4 regions of the Ignavigranum ruoffiae genome follow, and region 1 is predicted to be linked to each of the others. Evidence: a T-box and tRNA genes for the amino acid it is inferred to sense, from the RefSeq annotation. Region 1 holds a T-box; the other regions hold tRNA genes.

What was found. The T-box of region 1 lies ahead of argS (arginine--tRNA ligase). A T-box ahead of a tRNA ligase gene usually reads a tRNA of that ligase, here a tRNA-Arg.
Region 2: it encodes a tRNA-Arg, which carries the amino acid that the T-box ahead of argS (arginine--tRNA ligase) is inferred to sense. The anticodon was not compared.
Region 3: it encodes a tRNA-Arg, which carries the amino acid that the T-box ahead of argS (arginine--tRNA ligase) is inferred to sense. The anticodon was not compared.
Region 4: it encodes a tRNA-Arg, which carries the amino acid that the T-box ahead of argS (arginine--tRNA ligase) is inferred to sense. The anticodon was not compared.

What each region holds. Positions count from the first base shown of each region.
Region 1 is NZ_CP096206.2:1,584,335-1,589,048, reverse strand. Features, by position in the region: gene M0R79_RS07495 (M20 family metallopeptidase) at 1-271, shown strand, start outside; gene arcC (carbamate kinase) at 295-1,242, shown strand; T-box leader at 1,250-1,474, shown strand; gene argS (arginine--tRNA ligase) at 1,527-3,218, shown strand; gene M0R79_RS07480 (Crp/Fnr family transcriptional regulator) at 3,561-4,319, shown strand; gene M0R79_RS07475 (ArsR/SmtB family transcription factor) at 4,349-4,714, shown strand, end outside.
Region 2 is NZ_CP096206.2:680,693-685,406, forward strand. Features, by position in the region: gene M0R79_RS03255 (M42 family metallopeptidase) at 1-1,026, opposite strand, end outside; gene M0R79_RS03260 (MBL fold metallo-hydrolase) at 1,167-2,045, shown strand; tRNA gene M0R79_RS03265 (tRNA-Arg) at 2,304-2,377, opposite strand; gene M0R79_RS03270 (ABC transporter ATP-binding protein) at 2,708-3,385, shown strand; gene M0R79_RS03275 (ABC transporter permease) at 3,375-4,145, shown strand; gene M0R79_RS03280 (acyl carrier protein) at 4,223-4,450, shown strand.
Region 3 is NZ_CP096206.2:290,459-295,172, forward strand. Features, by position in the region: gene M0R79_RS01425 (DUF4430 domain-containing protein) at 1-491, opposite strand, end outside; gene tsaE (tRNA (adenosine(37)-N6)-threonylcarbamoyltransferase complex ATPase subunit type 1 TsaE) at 655-1,167, shown strand; gene M0R79_RS01435 (GNAT family N-acetyltransferase) at 1,157-1,708, shown strand; gene murB (UDP-N-acetylmuramate dehydrogenase) at 1,789-2,694, shown strand; tRNA gene M0R79_RS01445 (tRNA-Arg) at 2,779-2,852, shown strand; gene M0R79_RS01450 (ABC transporter ATP-binding protein) at 3,050-4,714, shown strand, end outside.
Region 4 is NZ_CP096206.2:1,274,776-1,279,489, forward strand. Features, by position in the region: gene M0R79_RS06050 (YtxH domain-containing protein) at 1-213, opposite strand, end outside; gene M0R79_RS06055 (HIT family protein) at 200-652, opposite strand; gene M0R79_RS06060 (hypothetical protein) at 872-1,624, shown strand; gene M0R79_RS06065 (LPXTG cell wall anchor domain-containing protein) at 1,661-2,383, shown strand; tRNA gene M0R79_RS06070 (tRNA-Arg) at 2,498-2,569, shown strand; gene M0R79_RS06075 (SRPBCC family protein) at 2,872-3,438, opposite strand; gene M0R79_RS06080 (3'-5' exoribonuclease YhaM family protein) at 3,451-4,395, opposite strand; gene M0R79_RS06085 (ATP-binding protein) at 4,409-4,714, opposite strand, start outside.

The DNA of each region.
Region 1 (4,714 bases):
TCTCGCTTCTCTATATGTTCCAGTAGAAAGTGAACTCATCCAAACCTTGTTAAGTGTTTACCGTGATATGACTGGGGATATGTCTGAACCAATCTCATCTGGTGGAGCTACTTTCGCTAGAACAATGGATAACTGTGTTGCTTTTGGCGCGCGTCGTCCGGACGTACCTGTAACCTATCATGAAGCCAATGAAAACATGCCTTTAACGAATATTTTTGAATGTATGGAAATCTATGCAGAAGCTGTTCGTCGTTTAGCCACTGAAGAATAAAATCATAAAAAAGGAGATAGAATATGGCAAATCGTAAAATTGTAGTCGCACTTGGAGGAAATGCTATTCTTTCTAGCGATCCATCTGCTCAAGCTCAACAAGAAGCGTTAAAACAAACTGCAGAACATTTGGTTAAATTTATCGAAAATGGAGATGACCTAGTCATTACTCATGGTAACGGACCACAAGTAGGTAACTTATTATTACAAAACATTGCTGCAGACTCTGAAAAGAACCCAGCCTTCCCATTGGATACTTTGGTAGCAATGACTGAGGGATCCATTGGCTTCTGGTTACAAAATGCCATGCAAAATGCTTTGAAAGAACGTGGCATTGAAAAAGAAGTTGCTTCGATTGTGACCCAAGTGGTTGTTGATAAAGCTGATCCAGCTTTTGAAAATCCTACAAAACCAATTGGCCCATTCTATACCGAAGAAGAAGCAAAAGCAGAAATGGAAAAATCTAATGCTTCATTTAAAGAAGATGCTGGCCGTGGTTGGCGTAAAGTTGTTCCTTCACCAAAACCAATCAGCATTAAAGAAGCTAAATCTATCCAAAATCTAATCGATGCTGGCCACGTGGTTATTGCTGCTGGTGGTGGTGGCGTTCCAGTTATCGAAGAAGCTGATGGAAAATTACAAGGTGTAGAAGCTGTTATTGATAAAGACTTTGCTTCTCAAGTATTAGCAGAAATGGTGGACGCCGATTTATTCGTTGTTCTAACGGGTGTAGATTATGTTTTTGTTAACTTCAATAAACCAAACCAAGCTAAATTAGAAAAAGTAACTTATGCTGAATTAGAACAATATATTTCTGAAGAACAATTTGCTCCAGGAAGCATGTTACCAAAGATTGAAGCTACTATGAAATTTGTTAAAAACAAACCAGAAAGCCAAGCTGTGGTAACATCTTTAGAAAACTTGCAATCTTTGATTGAAAGTGGAGCCGGAACTGTGATAGAATACCAATAATCATTATTAAAGAATGATGAGGAAAGAGAGTAGGATAAATTCAGCCTGTACAGAAAGTTGGATTGCTGAGAACCAACCTTGACGTTTATTCGAACCGCACTTTCTGATATTAACAAGGTGAACTCAAAGTAGCTTTGTTCGGAGACCTCTTCGTTAACAAGGAAAAGATGATTCCTGGATTTTTTTGGGAGTCAATTAGAGTGGTACCGTGTATGTAAAATACGCCTCTAGCTTAGCTAGGGGCGTATATTTTTATATTAATAAGATTATTGGAGGAATATAGAATGGAGAACAAAAAGTTAATTGTTGAAGCTTTGACGCCAGTGCTGGAAGGACAGATGGAGCCTGAACAAATTGAAAGTTTAATTGAAATACCAAGTAACCCTGAACATGGGGACTTTGCCTTTCCGGTCTTTCAACTTGCAAAGGTATTTCGTAAAGCACCCCAAATGATTGCCAGTGAATTAGTTGAAAAAATCGATGATTCCAACTTTGACAAAGTGGTGGCTGTAGGGCCTTATATTAATTTCTTGGTTAAACGGTCTGTTGTATCGAACCAAGTGCTACATGATGTTCTAGCAGCCGGCGCCAACTATGGAGACGTTGACTTAGGTCACGGTGGGAATGCATGTATCGACATGTCCTCACCAAATATCGCTAAACCAATGTCTATGGGACACTTGCGTTCAACCGTTATTGGCAATTCGATTGCCAATATTTTGGATAAAGTGAATTATAATACGATCAAAATTAACCACTTGGGCGACTGGGGAACTCAATTTGGTAAATTAATCGTAGCCTACAAAAAATGGGGCGATGAGAACGTCGTTAAACAAGATCCGGTCAATGAATTGGTTAAATTATATGTTCAATTCCATGAAGAAGCTGAAACCGATCCAGAATTGGATGATCAAGCTCGGGCGGCCTTTAAGAAATTAGAAGAACACGATCCTGAGATGACTGAACTATGGCAATGGTTCAAGGAAGAATCTTTGAAAGAATTTAACAAGGTCTATGAAATGCTTGACATAGATTTCGATTCTTATAACGGGGAAGCTTTCTATAATGACAAGATGGATCCAGTCATCCAAGAACTTGAGGACAAGGGCATCTCAACGATCGAAAATGGGGCAACAATTGTTCTCTTAGAAGAAGAAAATCTTCCACCTGCTTTAATCAAAAAATCTGACGGTGCTACCTTATACTTAACTCGTGACTTGGCCACCGCCTATTATCGTCATCAAACTTATGATTTTGATCAAAATATTTATGTGGTGGGGAACGAACAAGCTAACCACTTCAAACAATTAAAAGCTGTCTTGAAACGATTGGGTAATGATTGGTCGGATGATATGCATCATATCCCATTCGGCTTGATTACCTTAGAAGGTAAGAAACTATCAACCCGTAAAGGAAAGATTGTTCTTCTAGAAGAAGTCTTGAAAGAAGCCATTGAATTAGCGCTTGAACAAATTAAACAAAAGAATCCAGATTTAGAGAATAAAGAGGAAGTAGCACGTCAAGTAGGTGTTGGTGCGGTAATCTTCCATGATTTGAAATCTGACCGTCTAAATTCTTTTGACTTTAAACTTGATGAAATCGTCCAGTTCGAAGGAGAAACCGGTCCTTATATTCAATATGCTTGTGCCCGGGCGAATACCATCTTAGAAAAATATGGTAAAGAAGTAAATTCAGACCATGTTTGGGAATTGACCGATGCATACAGCTGGGAAATTATTAAGAAACTTTCTCAATATCAAGCAACAGTGATTCAAGCGGCTGAACGTTATGAGCCTTCTGTGATTGCTAAATATGCCATTCAGTTAGCCCAACTTTTCAACCGTTACTATGGTAATACCCGCATCCTTTCTGAAGATGATCAATTAGAAGCACGGATTGCTTTAGTCCAAGCGATCGTTATTGTCTTAAAAGATGCGCTATCTCTACTTGGTATTAAAGCTCCTGAAAATATGTAATTGCTTTGTCACAGCAGAATTCAATCCATCTCATACCCAGACCCAAGTACTTGATTAGCTACTTGGGTCTTTTTTTATGCGTGTCAATATATTGCAGAGCATGTGAAACATTATCCGCCATCGTTGACAGATTAATTTTGGGGTTTCGTACAGATTTTCTAATTGAAGCTAAGCAAAAATTCTTGGCTGATGAAAAATTTAAAGATTTTCCCTGCGTCTGTCAAAAAATCGTCTAATAAAAATCGATTTCTCTTTGTAAATATCGAATTTATCACATTTAGTCTTGAAAATCTTAAGATTAAGATAGATAATGAAGAGGAAGACGATTAAAGGGGTGGTCGATTGGTTAACCGCGATTTTGAAGCTTATTTTGAGTATTTAGAGAGTGAGGAGTTTTTCTTAGGATTTACGCCCGAGGAACTATTAAAAGTCAAACAGTTGTCGGTCATCCACCAATACCGCAAGGGACAAATTATTTATTTTCAGGATGATCCCAAACGCTATTGTTATTTTTTATTAAAAGGTTTTATTCGGTTGGAGCGGACAGATACCGAGGATACTTATATTTATATTGATTATATTAAGGAGAAGAATTTCTTCTCGTATTCCTCCGTTTTAAATTTTGAGCGCTACACCCATTCAGCCTATTCGGTTACCGATGTGGATTTATTATTAATTCCCATGGATTTGATTATTGAGATTATTCGTCAGAACCATAATCAATTATTGTATATGTATTGTAAGCTATCAGAAATCCAAGTTTTTCAAGAAGCACGAATTCAACAAACTGCTATATCTTCTGCTGTGGATCGGGTAATCCAATCTCTCTCCTTATGGATGTTTGATATGGGGCGGATGATTAGGGGGCACATGACTATTCCCTATCCGCTGACAATCTATGAATTAGGTTTAGTGGCAGGAACGACGCGGGAAACAGCCGGCCGTGTCGTTCGTAAGTTAACCAAGGAAGGCAAGGTTAAATTTACCCGTAAACAAGTTATTTTTTATGATGAGGATTATTTCAAGGAGAATGCTAAGTTCTTGCAAGATTTGGGTACTGATTATGCCGGTCAATTGATTGAAATACTGAACTTGGCCTAGAAGATTTGGACAATTTCAGGCCAAGTTATATGGAAGAGAATAAGGAGTTATCCATGCAAGTTGTTGATTTACTAAAAGTCTTAGCCGATGATACCCGTTTACGTGTTTTAATGTTGCTACGTGACCAGCCTTTGTGTGTGAGCCAAATTCAAAAGATATTGGATCTTCCTCAATCCACCCTATCCAAGCACCTAGCAAAGTTGCGGGAAGCCCAATTGGTTAAACCACAAAAAGATGGAAAATTTGTTAAATACCATTTAGTCCATCATTATTTGATGAATGTGCTTCTCTACGATATTTATTATGAAGGCAAAGAAGAAATTTTTGATCAAGATCGGGCGGCTATCGTTGATTTTGAAGATATGTTGACCGCTTGTCAAGAATGCTTAGCTCAT
Region 2 (4,714 bases), 900 kb from region 1:
GACGAGTTCCTTGGCGGCCAAATAGTCTTGGTAAGCGACGTAGCCATAATGAGTGTGGGCATAACGGACCGGAATACCGACGACGATTGTTGGGATTCCTTTGCTGGCGATATGATAGACTTCCCCGTTGGTGCCTCCACCTTTACGGACAGAACGTTGGACAGGAATTTGATGTTTCTGGGCTAAATTTAAAGCATAGCCCTGAAAACCAGGGTGGGTAATCATCGAAACATCAAAATCTCGGAGCATGGGTCCCTTATTTAAGGCCGATTGGATTTTATAGTCGGGAGTAAAGGTATCATCCGCAGGACAGCCTTCGAAGACAATCGCTAAATCTGCATCTATTTGATTGGCAACGACTTGGGCCCCTCGAGCACCCACTTCTTCCTGTGTGGTCAAGACGGCTTCTACTTGAACTTTATGGGATTCATTTTTAGCTAAGAATGTTTTGTAAGTATCCAATAAGCAAGCGCAACCAATCCGACAATCGAATGCCTTACCTCTGAATAGTTTGCCCTCACGCATTGATTTAAATTGAACATCGGGAACGATCGGATCACCAATTTGGATGCCTAATTTTTGTGTTTCTTCTTTAGAAGATGTGCCCACATCAATCAAAATGTCATCCATCTGCAAGACTTGATGACGTTCTTTGGCCGATAGAAAGTGGGGTGGAATGGAAGCTGTTAATTCGGAGATTTTTTGACCGGTTTCTGTTCGAATGATGACTGGATGAGCGGGGACATTATGACTGACCCAGCCACCGACGGGAAGAAATTCAATCATGCCATTGGGTTGAATGGCCTGAACAATAAAACCTACTTCATCTAGATGGGCATCTAACAACACCTTGACTTTTGACGAGTTGTTTTTTTCTTCCTCTTTTGAGAAATATAGATTCCCCATTTTATCTTCTTGCACCTTAGCAATCGATTGTAGATAATTCTGGGCAATGCTAGCAACTTCATCCTCAAAACCTGAAACCCCGAAAGCATTGGACAGTTGTTCAATTAATTCGACCGACATCTCCTCACTCCTTGTTATCATTTTAATCTAATGATACTCATAATATTCTAATTGTCAAATCGTTTTCTAAGCAAAGAACTTGAGCAATAAAATCATTACACATATACTATAAATGATAAAAATAATAATGGGGGATAAGCATGAACACGTTTGAATTTCACGATATGACTTTAACTTTTTTGGAAGGGAACCAGACACTGATCGATGGGGGTAAATATTTTGGACCCGTGCCTCGCGTGGTTTGGGGGAGAAAGATGCCTTATGATGAGAAGAACCGGGTTTCTCAAACCGTAGACCCAATCTTGATTCAATACAAAGACCACAACATCTTGGTCGATGCGGGTCATGGGAATAGTAAATTGACAGCTAAACAAATTCGAAATGAAGAAATTTATTCGGAGAATTTTACCTTAGATAGCCTAAAGAAATTGGGACTTACAGGAGAAGATATTGATATCATCCTAGTGACCCATATGCATAATGACCATATCGGTGGCTTAAGTCGTAAAACAGAATCAGGAGATATTGTTAAGAATTATCCCAATGCCAAAATTTATATTAACGATATCGAGTGGAAGGAAGCGACGGAGCCAAATAAACGCACCCAAGGAACATATTTGAAAGATAATTGGCAACCTATTGAAGACCAAGTCATCTTATTTAATGACTCGATTAAAATAATGGAAAATATAGAAATGCATCACATGGGTGGCCATTCAAATGGTATCTCAAATATTATTCTGAGCCAGAATGATGAAAAAATGATTCATGTTTCTGATAATTTTATTACGCACTGGCATAATAACCCTCTATATGTCACTGGTATCGACGATTATCCGATGGATACCATTGCTGCAAAAGAGAAATGGTTAACCGAAGCCTTTGAAAAAGGCTATTATTTCTTCTTCTACCATGATCCTTATTATACAGTGATTCAGTATGAACCCGATGGCAAAACCATGCGCTATTCACAACGGCGAGAGAAAGAAGCGCTAGTGCCATGGGATGGGGAAGAGTAGGGGTCTCTTTTTAAATATTTTTTGCACAAGTATCTGCTGGCAAAGCCGCGGATACTTTTTTTCTTTTTTTTAAATTGATTGGAGCATCGAAGTTACTAAAATTTAAGTTAAAAAAATAGACTAGCCTATGCTAGTCCTTTCCATTCGTCTGTAGGGGGGTTAAAATTTTACGCCATATCAAATTAAATCAAGTTTTCATGAAAGCATTGTATTATCAAAGTTTATCGAGTACTTTGATACCTATTAAAAAGTTACTTATATTCCAGGAGGGATTCGAACCCCCGACCGTTCGCTTAGAAGGCGAATGCTCTATCCAGCTGAGCTACTGGAACAACAGACTGATAAATATAATTACTCACCAGACAATATTTATATATTAGCACAGAATCTACTGTTGAAGCAAGGATAATTTCTAGCTGTATCATAAAAAATTCTAGAGTTGTCAAACATATGTTACAAATATAGAAAACTTCTGATGCTGGCCGAGCATATCATTCAATCATCTTTTTCCTGGGGACGCTCAAGGAGGAAAACTATAACATAGAAATTTTTGATATTTTACAATTAATTCATCAACTTCCTCATATCTCTAAAGCAAGAAAAAATATTTCGATCTAATCTATGTTATAATGATTATAAACTAAAGATATGGAGGGATCGTTTTGTCGGCGTTAATCGAAGTCAATCAATTAAATATAAAGTCGAAAGAGAAACATATTATTCAAGATTTCTCGTTAGAATTACAATCAGGCGAGTTTGTGGCCATCACAGGACCTTCAGGTTCAGGAAAGAGTACTATTTTGAAGTTTTTGGCCCAACTCTTGGATCCTAATTTAAATTGTTCTGGCCAATACACTTTTGAAGGCAAAAAAGTTAACGACATGGACCCCATCGAATTAAGAAAACAAGTCTCATATTGTTTTCAGTCACCAAATTTGTTTGGTGAGAGCGTGCGCGATAATTTATCGTTTCCTTATGATATCCGTAATCAAGAATTTAATGAGGATAAAGCACGAGAGTTACTAGACAAGATGCAATTGCCAACTTCTTACTTAGATAAATCGATTCATGAATTATCAGGCGGAGAGAAGCAGCGAGTAGCTTTAATCCGTAATTTATTATTTGAACCTAAAGTTTTGTTGCTAGACGAAGTCACCAGTGCTTTAGATGTAAATACACGAGAGAAAATTTGGCAAGGCTTATCTCATTTACGTCAAGAGAAAGATATTGCCCTGGTCATGGTAAGTCACCATGAAAGTGAACAAGATCTTGCCGACCGTCGTCTTGAATTGTCAGCGACTAAAGAACTTGATAAGGAGGAAAAAGATAGTGAACAATAATTTACATGCGACACCATTATCTGTTGCTTTAAGTTTCGCTCTAGTTTTATTAACCCTGTTTGTTTCTTATCGTGAAAAGTTAAAATTAGAGAAAGATATTATTATCTCGGTTGTGCGAATGATTGTCCAACTGATTGTCATTGGTTTAATTTTGCAATGGATTTTTAGAGTGAATAATGTATGGCTTACCCTGATTATGGTATTGGTGATGATTGTCAACGCAGCTTGGAATGCCGGTAAACGGGGCAAAGGGATAGAAAATTCCTTTATCTATTCTTTAATTGCTATCAGTTTATCCTCTTTCATCGCTTTATCTGTTATGGTAGGGTCTGGCACTTTGGAATTTACCCCTGCCCAAATTATTCCAGTGAATGGGATGATCATCGGAACTACTATGCAGAAATGTGGCATGGTCTTTAATTATATGCGTCAAATCTTTAAGGATCGTCAACAACAAATTAATGAGATGTTGGCTCTGGGAGCGAATGCTAAGCAAGCCTCAAAAGAAGTTATTAAGATTGTGATTAATGATACCATGCAACCAACATTAGACAGTATTAAGACCACAGGTTTGGTAACTTTACCTGGCCTAATGGCCGGTCTAATGTTTGCCGGGGTAGATCCAGCGAAAGCAATCTTATATCAAATTGTGATTATGTTTATGATGCTATCTTCTACAGCTATTGGAGCTTACACTATCGCTTACCTGACCTATAGCTCTTTCTTTACCAAGCGCTTACAACTTAAAATGACTCGCTAATTTCATTCTTTATGTTTGACATCATAGACCGGCTTAGATAAGCTATGAAAGAAGAATAGCTTAAGCGGAGGGATACTATGATTTTTGATAAAATAAAAGAAATTATTGTCGATCAATTAGAAGTTGATGCGGATAAAATTACGATGGATACCAATTTCCAGAAAGACTTAGAAGCAGATAGCTTAGATGTCTTTCAAATTGTTAGTGAAATCGAGGACTCTTTGAATGTGGAAATTGATACGGATGAAGATTTAGCTACCGTGGCCGATCTTGTGCATTATATTGAACAACAATTGAATAAATAATTTAAATGGGATGGCGAGAGCCATCTTATTTTTTTGACTTTGTGCAGTAATGTTCACCTTGGATTTAACAGGGGAAGTCTGTACTAATACAAACAAACCGTTTTGTTATAGCAATTAATAATATTACAAAACTCATAAATAATTAAAACAAAACAGTTCTAATGTATTAGTTAACAACTGAGCAATATAGAACTTGATATCACACTGTTTATTTCTTGTCAAAGCGAATCAATCGTGGTAAATTATATATAATAATGATACAGA
Region 3 (4,714 bases), 660 kb from region 1:
TACCAAGCAATTTCATCGCCTGCTTCTAAGGTTTGGGAGACTACGCCTAATTCGGCATAGCTGCCATTATATAGATAAGCCCAAGTTTCCCAAGTTTCGTAGTTATTCTCAACATCGTTGATGCTATCGATAACGCCTTCTTCTTCATTGAAGTTGAATGGGACTTGATCTTGGGACTCCATAGCTTCCTTAACGCTCTTGCCTTCAGCATCATCAATTGTGAAGCTTAATTCAGGGTCTTCTTCGCCATGGATGTAGAATTTGAACGTAACTGCATTTTCATTCTTCTCATCTTGATTGCTTTCGTCTCCCTGATTGTCAGCTGCTTCAGAACTTTCTTCACTCTTAGATTCTGGGGCTTGGGTGGTCTCTGCGACGGTAGTTTGAGGTGCTTCTGTTGTCTCAGCTTGTTCTGGTTTGTTCTCGTTTCCACAAGCTGCAAGGAATAGAAAAACAACAGTTAAAGCTAAAAATTTGCTAAACTTTTTCACGATAAGTCCTCCTATCTCATGATACACTAAAACTAGCAATAAACGGGCGAAAAGTCAAATTATTCGCAGTTTACTAACAGTTTCATTATAATATATTATACAAAAGAAATATATATTTTTAGTGAATTTATTACTATTAATTGATGAATAGGGAGCGATGTATGTGCTAATCCATACTGATTCGGCTCAGGCCACCCAAGAACTCGCCGCAATAATGGCGCGATATAGTAAGTTAGGCATGGTCTTTCGTCTTGATGGCACTTTGGGAGCCGGCAAGACAACATTTACTCAGGGCTTTGGACGAGCGCTGGGTATTCAACGTGCGGTCAAGTCGCCGACTTATACGATTGTCAAAGAATACGATCTGCCTGAACAAGGTCAGCTCATTCATATTGATGCCTACCGACTGGAAGGAGTGGGTGGGGACAGCTTAGATTTTAATGAGTTATTCCGTCCCGATGCGATTACTTTAGTTGAGTGGGCTGAGTTTATTGAGGACGATTTGCCTGAATCTTATTTACATATTCAGATTAACCGGCCAGAAGAACTCGCTGAAGCAGAGACCCGGCGGATTCTGGACATTTCTGTTCAAGGATCCTCGGCTGAATATCTTACCATGATTGAGAAGTTACAAGGGGATTATGTGAGGAAGGATGCTGACTTAAATGAAGAATAAGATGTTTCCGGTCGATACTGTGGAGTCAGAAGATATTGAAATTACTGTCCGTCAGGCTGAAGAAACCGACGCTCGTGCAATTATTGGCTTGAGTCGCCACTTGGGTAAAGAAACCGATTATCTATCTTTTGGTAAAGAAGGTCTCTTGTTAACAGTGGCTGAAGAACGAGCCATTATTAATTCTTATCAAGCGGCCCCGACCTCCATTCTATTATTAACTGAGACCGATGGACAGATTATTGGTCTGTCCTCTGTCAAGGTGCTAGATCAGGGCAAACAAGCCCACGTCGCTGAAATTGGCGTTTCCTTGATTGAGGAATATTGGGGTTATGGCATCGGCCACATGATGTTAACGGCCTTGATTGAATTTGCCCAAGCAGTCGATATTAAGGTGCTAACCCTCGAAGTGATCACCGAAAATCAACGAGCGATTAAACTTTATCAGAAGAATCACTTTGATATTGTAGGTCGCCTGACCAAACGGGTGAAATCGGCTTATGGTTATTATGATACTTACATCATGGAGCGTATTCTGGATTAAAGTCTTTACTTTGAGACTGACTTTGTCTAAAATATGTAAGAATGCTCAGCGGAGCGATATGCTGAAAGGTGATAACCATGGTGAATTTTCAAAATTTGAGTCAGCTCTTTCCTGAGATGACGATTAAATATAATGAAGCATTAGCAAATTATTCTTATACAAAAACAGGGGGACCGGCTGACGTTATCGTCTTCCCCAAATCTAAAACAGAAGTCCAACAAATTATTGATTGGGTCAACCAACACCAAGTGCCCTTGACCGTCTTTGGTAACCTCTCAAATTTAATTGTTCGTGATGGTGGAATGGCAGGGATTGTGATGATTCTGACCCAGATGAATCACATAGAAGTCTCAGCTGACGGTATTTATGCTGAAAGTGGGGCAGCGATGATTGAAACCAGTCAACAAGCCCTCGCCGCAAAATTCACCGGCTTAGAATTTGCTTGTGGAATCCCCGGAAGTGTGGGGGGAGCGGTCTTTATGAATGCGGGCGCCTATGAGGGGGAAGTAAAAGATTGCATCCAATATGTGGACGTGTTAACGGCGGAAGGCGAATTGAAACGCTTCTCCAATGAAGAAAGTCAATTTACCTATCGCAACAGCATCTTCCAAGATAATCAAGCTGTGATTTTAGGGGCTTTCTTTGCTTTAGGCAAAGGGGATAGCCAAGCGATTAAAGAACGGATGGATCATTTAACCTATCTCCGTCAATCGAAGCAACCCTTAGAATATCCTTCTTGTGGCTCAGTATTCAAACGACCAGAAGGCTACTTTACTGGCAAGTTGATTCAAGATGCGGGCTTACAAGGTTATCGAATTGGTGGTGCTGAGATTTCACGCAAGCATGCTGGCTTTATTGTCAATGTTGCTGAAGCGACAGCGACCGATTATACCGAAATGATTGCCTTTATTCAAGAAACCATCTTTAATAAATATGGTGTACACTTAGAAACCGAGGTTCGAATCCTAGGACGGGAGAAAGAATAAGAAATTTCAACTTTCTGTGAGATTTTTAATAATTAGTCTTGTCATCTAACAGAAAATCTGTTATTATATATAAACAGTGTTGATGCACCCTTAGCTCAATTGGATAGAGTGTTTGACTACGAATCAAAAGGTTACAGGTTCGACTCCTGTAGGGTGTATTGTGAGCAGGCCTAAGGGCCTGTTTTTTTGTGCCTATTTTTATTCATTTCCTTTTGAGAAAGTATGATATCCAGGAGTACAAACACCAAACTATGAGAGCTTGAAAAATATTCTCATTATATTATAATTTAAATATAAAATAAAATATATCGTTAAATAGATGATTGTTTGATTTAGAAGTAGGGGGTTGTTCAAAGTGATAGATCATCAGACCTATGTTAAGTACTTTTTTAAGAAGAACAGGCTGAATACAATTTTAACCATCCTTGCCTATATCGGTATTTCATTGTTAAATGTTCTTGTTTCATGGTATTTACAAGTCATTTTCGATGTGATGTCTCAAGATAGTTCATTCACCTTTGTACAACTTTTGTACTTTTGTATGGCTATCTTAATTGCTATCTCACTCATTTATTTTCTTCAATATTGGTTTTTTCCCCATTTTCTGGAGAAAGCGATGACTCAATTTAAAGACAAACTAATGAAAGACATTCTAAGCAAAGATTTGTCGAGTTTTGCCCAAGGCAACAGCTCACTCTATCTTTCAGCCTTAACCAATGATTGTGAGCGTATCGAACAGAATTATTTGCGAACAATCTTTACTTTGATTCAGTTATCGATCATGTTCATAGGCTCGCTCTCTTTGATGCTATATTTCAGTCCGATTTTAACCCTGATATCTTTGTTGGTCTCTATCTTGCCAATGATTTTCGCCATGAAGACAGCGACGATATTAGCCGCAACGGAAAAGAAAGTTTCTGAAGAAAATGCTAATTATCTCGCTCAGACCAAGGATATATTGAACGGTATTTCGATTATCAAAAGTTTCAAGGCGGAGAAGGAAGCTGACCAACTCTATCAACAAGGTAATCATCGGTTGGAGCGTCAGAAGAGAGATCGTGAACATAAATCCCTTCAAATCGCTGGTTTAGGCGAATTTACTAAATTATTGGCTCAATTCGTCGTCATGTTATCGGGGGTTTGGTTAGTATTGTATCGACCTGATACACTTACACCAGGGATGGCTATTGCTTTCACCAATTTAATGAATTTTGTTCTACAACCTATCGCTACGATTCCCCAACTGTTGGGCCAACGCAAGGCGGCAATAGTTTTGCTAGATAAACTAGCCAACCAGATAAAACAAGTTGATAAAGATCAAGGCGTGACTTTGTCGGCACCCCTTAATCGAGGCTTCAGTCTCCAAGATATCAGTTTTTCCTATAAAGATTCCGGTAACGTTTGGGCTTTAGCAGATATCAATCTTGAATTAGAGCTTGGCAAGTCCTATGCAATTGTCGGTGGATCTGGCTCGGGGAAAACCAGCTTAATTAATCTGCTCATGGGATTATATGATACTTACCAAGGGTCTCTTTCATTAAACAATATTGAAGTACGTGAAATTACTACTTCTTCCTTATATGATGTTATGAGTTTAATCCAACAATCTGTTTTTATTTTTGATGCGAGTATTGTTGAGAATATTACTATGTTTCGTAACTTTCCCCAGTCAGATATTGATCGAGTCATACAGTTAGCAGGTTTGGTAGAACTCATTGAATCCCATGGTCAGGATTATAACTGTGGCGAAAATGGTTGCAATCTCTCAGGTGGAGAAAAGCAACGGATTGCGATTGCTCGTAGTTTACTGCAAGAATCTGAGATTTTATTGGTAGATGAAGCGACTTCGGCTCTCGATAATCAAACCGCAGCTAATATTACTCAGGCGATTCTTGATTTATCAGGATTGATGCGTATTGTGGTAACACATCGCTTAGAAGAAAAATTCTTGCAGCAATATGATCAAATTGTGGTTCTTAAAGAAGGGAAGTTAATCGAACAAGGCACATTTCATCAACTG
Region 4 (4,714 bases), 310 kb from region 1:
TTTGAGGTTACCTAATCCTTCTTGGCTTAAGCGCTGAATCGCATGGCTCAAATTATCAACTTTATAACGCACATCATTGACATCAGCTGTGGCTTGATCTAAATATTCTTTAAGATATCGACGAGTTTCTTGACCACTTCTTGGGGCATTCAATAAACCAGCAAGCCCACCAAACAAAGCTCCCCAAAACAATCCTTGACTAAATTTCTTCATCGCCATCCTCCTTTAGTTTTATTGCTTGTCCAATCTTTTCTGCTCGTTGCTTGAATTCAGCCTGACTATATTTATCTTGATTATTAGTGAAAGTCATCGCGAAGCCATCTTCCTCACTGTAACGGGGTAACAAATGGATGTGTGAGTGAAAGACAGATTGATAAGCTAGTGGCCCATTGTTCATAGCAATATTCATACCTTGTGCTTCGGGAAAAGCTTCTTTAATTGCTTTAGCAATCCGGGGCACACGACGAAAGACTTCGGCGGCTAAATCATCTTCATAATCGAAGATATCTTGTCGATGATCTTTTGGAATGACTAAGGTATGACCAGGAGTAACCTGACTCAAATCTAAGAAGGCAAAGACCCATTCATCCTCATAAACTTTGGCGGCTGGGATCTCACCTTTAATAATTTTACAAAAAATGCAATCTTCCATAAAGACTCTCCTTTACCAAGCATATTTTCCATAGTTACAGAATAACATAAATTACAGAAAAGTTCTTAAAATACGGGCTCATTAGATTCATAAAAAAGTCATAATTTATTCAAAATAATGTTTTTTAACGAAGTATATTTCATTATTATTTCCAGAATCTCTCACGCTTAAAGTATTTCTAATATGATATAATATTGCTGATAAGAGAGGAGGAGCCATGTGAAAACTATCGTAAAATATTTACTCGTCGGACTATGTCTACTGACTCTATTCAGCTTGAGTTCGACCAGGACCGTCGTCCATGGCCAAGATTGGTCCCAAGAAACTGAAAGTAGTGAATCACTTGATTCTTCTGTTGAAGAATCAGATTTGACGACTGAAGATAGCAAGGACGAAACGACAACGGCGAGCACAAACACCGCCATTTCTTTGGACTTTCGCCACTATATGCCTTTTGCTAAATTTGTAAATTATCAGTATCAAGGCGACGGCTCAGTATTTGAAGTTCAGGACATTATTATGGAGTATATGCCAGATAATCAAGGAACATTCCAAATTACTGCCTTTACCGGAGATTCAGCCACAGCTTATGTATATCAGATTCGCGATAATGGTCTATTCGAGTTAGCTTGCTTTGAAAATTATAACGTGGTGGAAGATTTACGGTACTCACCAGAAGCGACTGATGGCGCTGAGTCTTTGATTCTCCCCAGCAATTTAGCAGTAGGAACAAGCTACCAATCAGGTTATAATAATGAGAATAAACGTACCGTGTCTGATTTATTCAATCAATTTTCATTTGGCGGCTATACTTTTGAAAATGTCATCAAAGTCGTTGAAGCGCAAGGTTCTGGTCAATTTAATTATTATTTTGCTCCAGATTATGGGTTAATATTAGTTGAACGGGTCAATAATAATAATGCTCAACAAATTATTCAACTGATTTCAACTCAAGGAAATGTGATTGAATAAGACACGTCAGTAATAGATCTAGCGAGGAGGATTCCATTGAAGAAATTTGCCCTGCTTCTTTGTTGTTGTGGATTGATTGGCCTAGAGGATATTTCTGTGTGGGCCCAAGATGACATCCCTAGTGAAACAACCAGTGAGAAAGAACCCGGATTTGAAGAAAAAGAAACCTCAACCAAGCAAGTAGTGGGCGAGGAAACTATCCCTTTTGCTAGTCAAAGAAGAAAGAACCCAAATCTAGCTCCAGACGAGGAAATCATCGTCCAAGAAGGTATTCCGGGTATCCGGAAAGTTTTATATACTTATGAAACTTCGTTAGCTGGCGACAAACTCATCCGAACAGACTTCTTAGAAGTGATTCAAGAACCTGTCGATCAGATAATCGAATTTGGTCCAGAAGCTGCTGGCAGCAATGAAAGTGAAGCAACATCAGAATCTTCAGCCGAAAGCTCTAATAATGAAGCAAGTACGACAACGATTGAAGCGACTCAATTTAGCCAAAAACCTTCAACAGAAGAAACGAGTCAATCAATTAAACAAGGTAGCCGTGATAATCATCAAGCCAGTCAAGCTTTCATTTCTACTAGTAAGGCGACCAAGAAAAAAGCTAACAAAACAGCTTTAAGTTCTAACAAGAAAAGCAGTCGACTGCCCGATGCTGGCGAAAGTCATCCTTTAACTACCCTTGCTTTAGGACTAATGTTTATAGCCACCATACTTTTTCTCTTTCCCAGAAGAGAAACGGTTAAAGAAAAAAATTAATACTTGAGCATTATTCCTATTATTGACATATATTAAAATAATGACTGATTTTTTATTTAATTTGACAAAAGGTCTTGAAATTCATATGAAAGACAGGTAAAATAGAATAATCAGGTCTCCGTAGTGTAATGGATATCACACAAGATTCCGGTTCTTGTAATGGGGGTTCGACTCCCTCCGGAGATATAAGTAACTTTTATTTCATAGCAAAACATCCGATAAAGCTTGATAAAATAAAGTTTTATTTAAATTTGGTTTAATTTGAAATCACGTAAAATTTAACCTCCTACGGACGAATGGAAAGGACTAGCATAGGCTAGTCTATTTTTTTTTTGCGTGAATTTCGTTTTTTTATTTCGTTTCCTTGTATGTAAGACAAAATAAAAACACCTAATCGTTAGATTAAGTGTTATAGAGTGCCCCCCGAAAGATGGATATTTTCATCCATCTTTCGGGGGGCGCTATGTTATTTAACCAAGCTGATTCTATTAATTCGATTTTAAATTTTGAACTTCTCTTAGTATATGTTCGCGAAACAGGGCCTCTTCTAATGGATCTGTTTCAAATGTATCATGGCTAAGTTTGGCTTGAAGTTGACGCATAGCTTGATACCACCGATACATATCGGCAATCATTGTCTCTTTAAATTCAGGATACCAATAGTCGATTTGTAGTAGACAAGCTTTGCCCGCCTCGATGGGTATCCAATCGAATGTTAGGATTGCTCCATCCAACCAAGCAAAGGATAATGTCTTAGCTGGTTCGTAATCCATCAACATAAAGCTTTCTTGGTCTTCCCTATTATAGCTAAATTGAATACTCCCTCCAGGTCTCAAATCTTTAAAAGCGATAACTGGATAACAAGCATGTTCGGTCAAGAAAATTTGCCAGACTTCCGCACAGCTTTGCGGGTAGCTCAAGGCTAGTTTAACACATTGTCCCTGATCAAGCTGACTTAAGGCATCATCGATGCTTTGCCCTGTTTGACAGCCACAGCTACAAGTCGGGCTATGACTGTATAGTTCGTCAAGCAGATTAGCTTTGTGTTTTGTCATCCAATACCACCCTTAACGAAATTTGGGTTTATAAATTTCCCGTTTGTCTAAGGGGAAGATTTGTGGCGTAAAATGACCTGCATCCGTTTGTTCAAGGACTTGGGTAATCATGTTTATTTTAGCATCCATATCATCGATATAATGAATCAACTCAGCTTCTAACAATTGCGGAAGGACTGGACTACCAAATTCCTGTTTGCCATGGTGAGCTAAGACCACATGCTTCAAGAGTAAGATGGGTTCAATTTCCGAATCGATACCAATTTCTTGACAGGTTCGATCAATCAATTCAGACATCAAGACAATATGACCCATGAGCTTACCTCTAAGGGTGTATTCCGTTGATATTGGACCACTTAGCTCAATCGTCTTACCGATATCGTGCAGAATAATCCCGCCAATCAATAAGGAAGCATTTAATTGTGGATAGATTTCCAATAGCTTGCTCGCAATTTGCACCATGGTCAAGGTGTGAAAAGCTAAGCCCCCTGCTAAGGCATGGTGATTACGTTTAGCTGCTGGGTAAGTAAAGAAAGCTTCCTCATGAGTCTTCAAAATTTTGCGCACGACACGGGCAATATTAGGTTCTTTAATCATAAATAAGGCATTGTCTAGTATTTCAACCAATTCGTCCCGTGAAAGCTCAATACTTTCTACATAATAGCTTGGGTCAATCGGCTCACCTGCTTCGGCTAAACGCATCTTTTCAATTCGTACTTGAGGCCGACCTTGATAGTTCTCACGTCTTCCTTGTAATAAGACGACCTTGCCCGCCTGAAAGCTAGCAATTTCTTTCTCATTGGCACTCCAATACATACCATCCATGGCCCCTGACTTATCTTGAAATCTAAAGGCAATAAAGGGGTTGCCGTTACGGGCTGTTCGCACATCTGCTGATTTAATCAATACATATAAGGCAAATTCCTCACCGACATTCAAATCAAATAATTGTTTCATAATTCCTCCTCAACTAAGCTTGATCGAGCTCTTCAAGATCGATTTCATGATCAGGTTCAAAGATATCAATGGCTAATTGATCAAAGGTAAAGAATAGAATTTGATGGCGTTCTGACATTTCCTTGAGCACTTGATACATGCTTTGTCGTCGCTGTTCATCGAAATTCACGAAAGCATCATCAATAATTATAGGCATTGAAACCATTTGCTTAGCACTCTCTACAAAAGCCAAACGTAAGGCCACATAGAGTTGCTCTAAAGTCCCTTGAGATAATTCGTGAGGCTCGAATAAGATATCCGAGAATTGTTTCACTTTGAT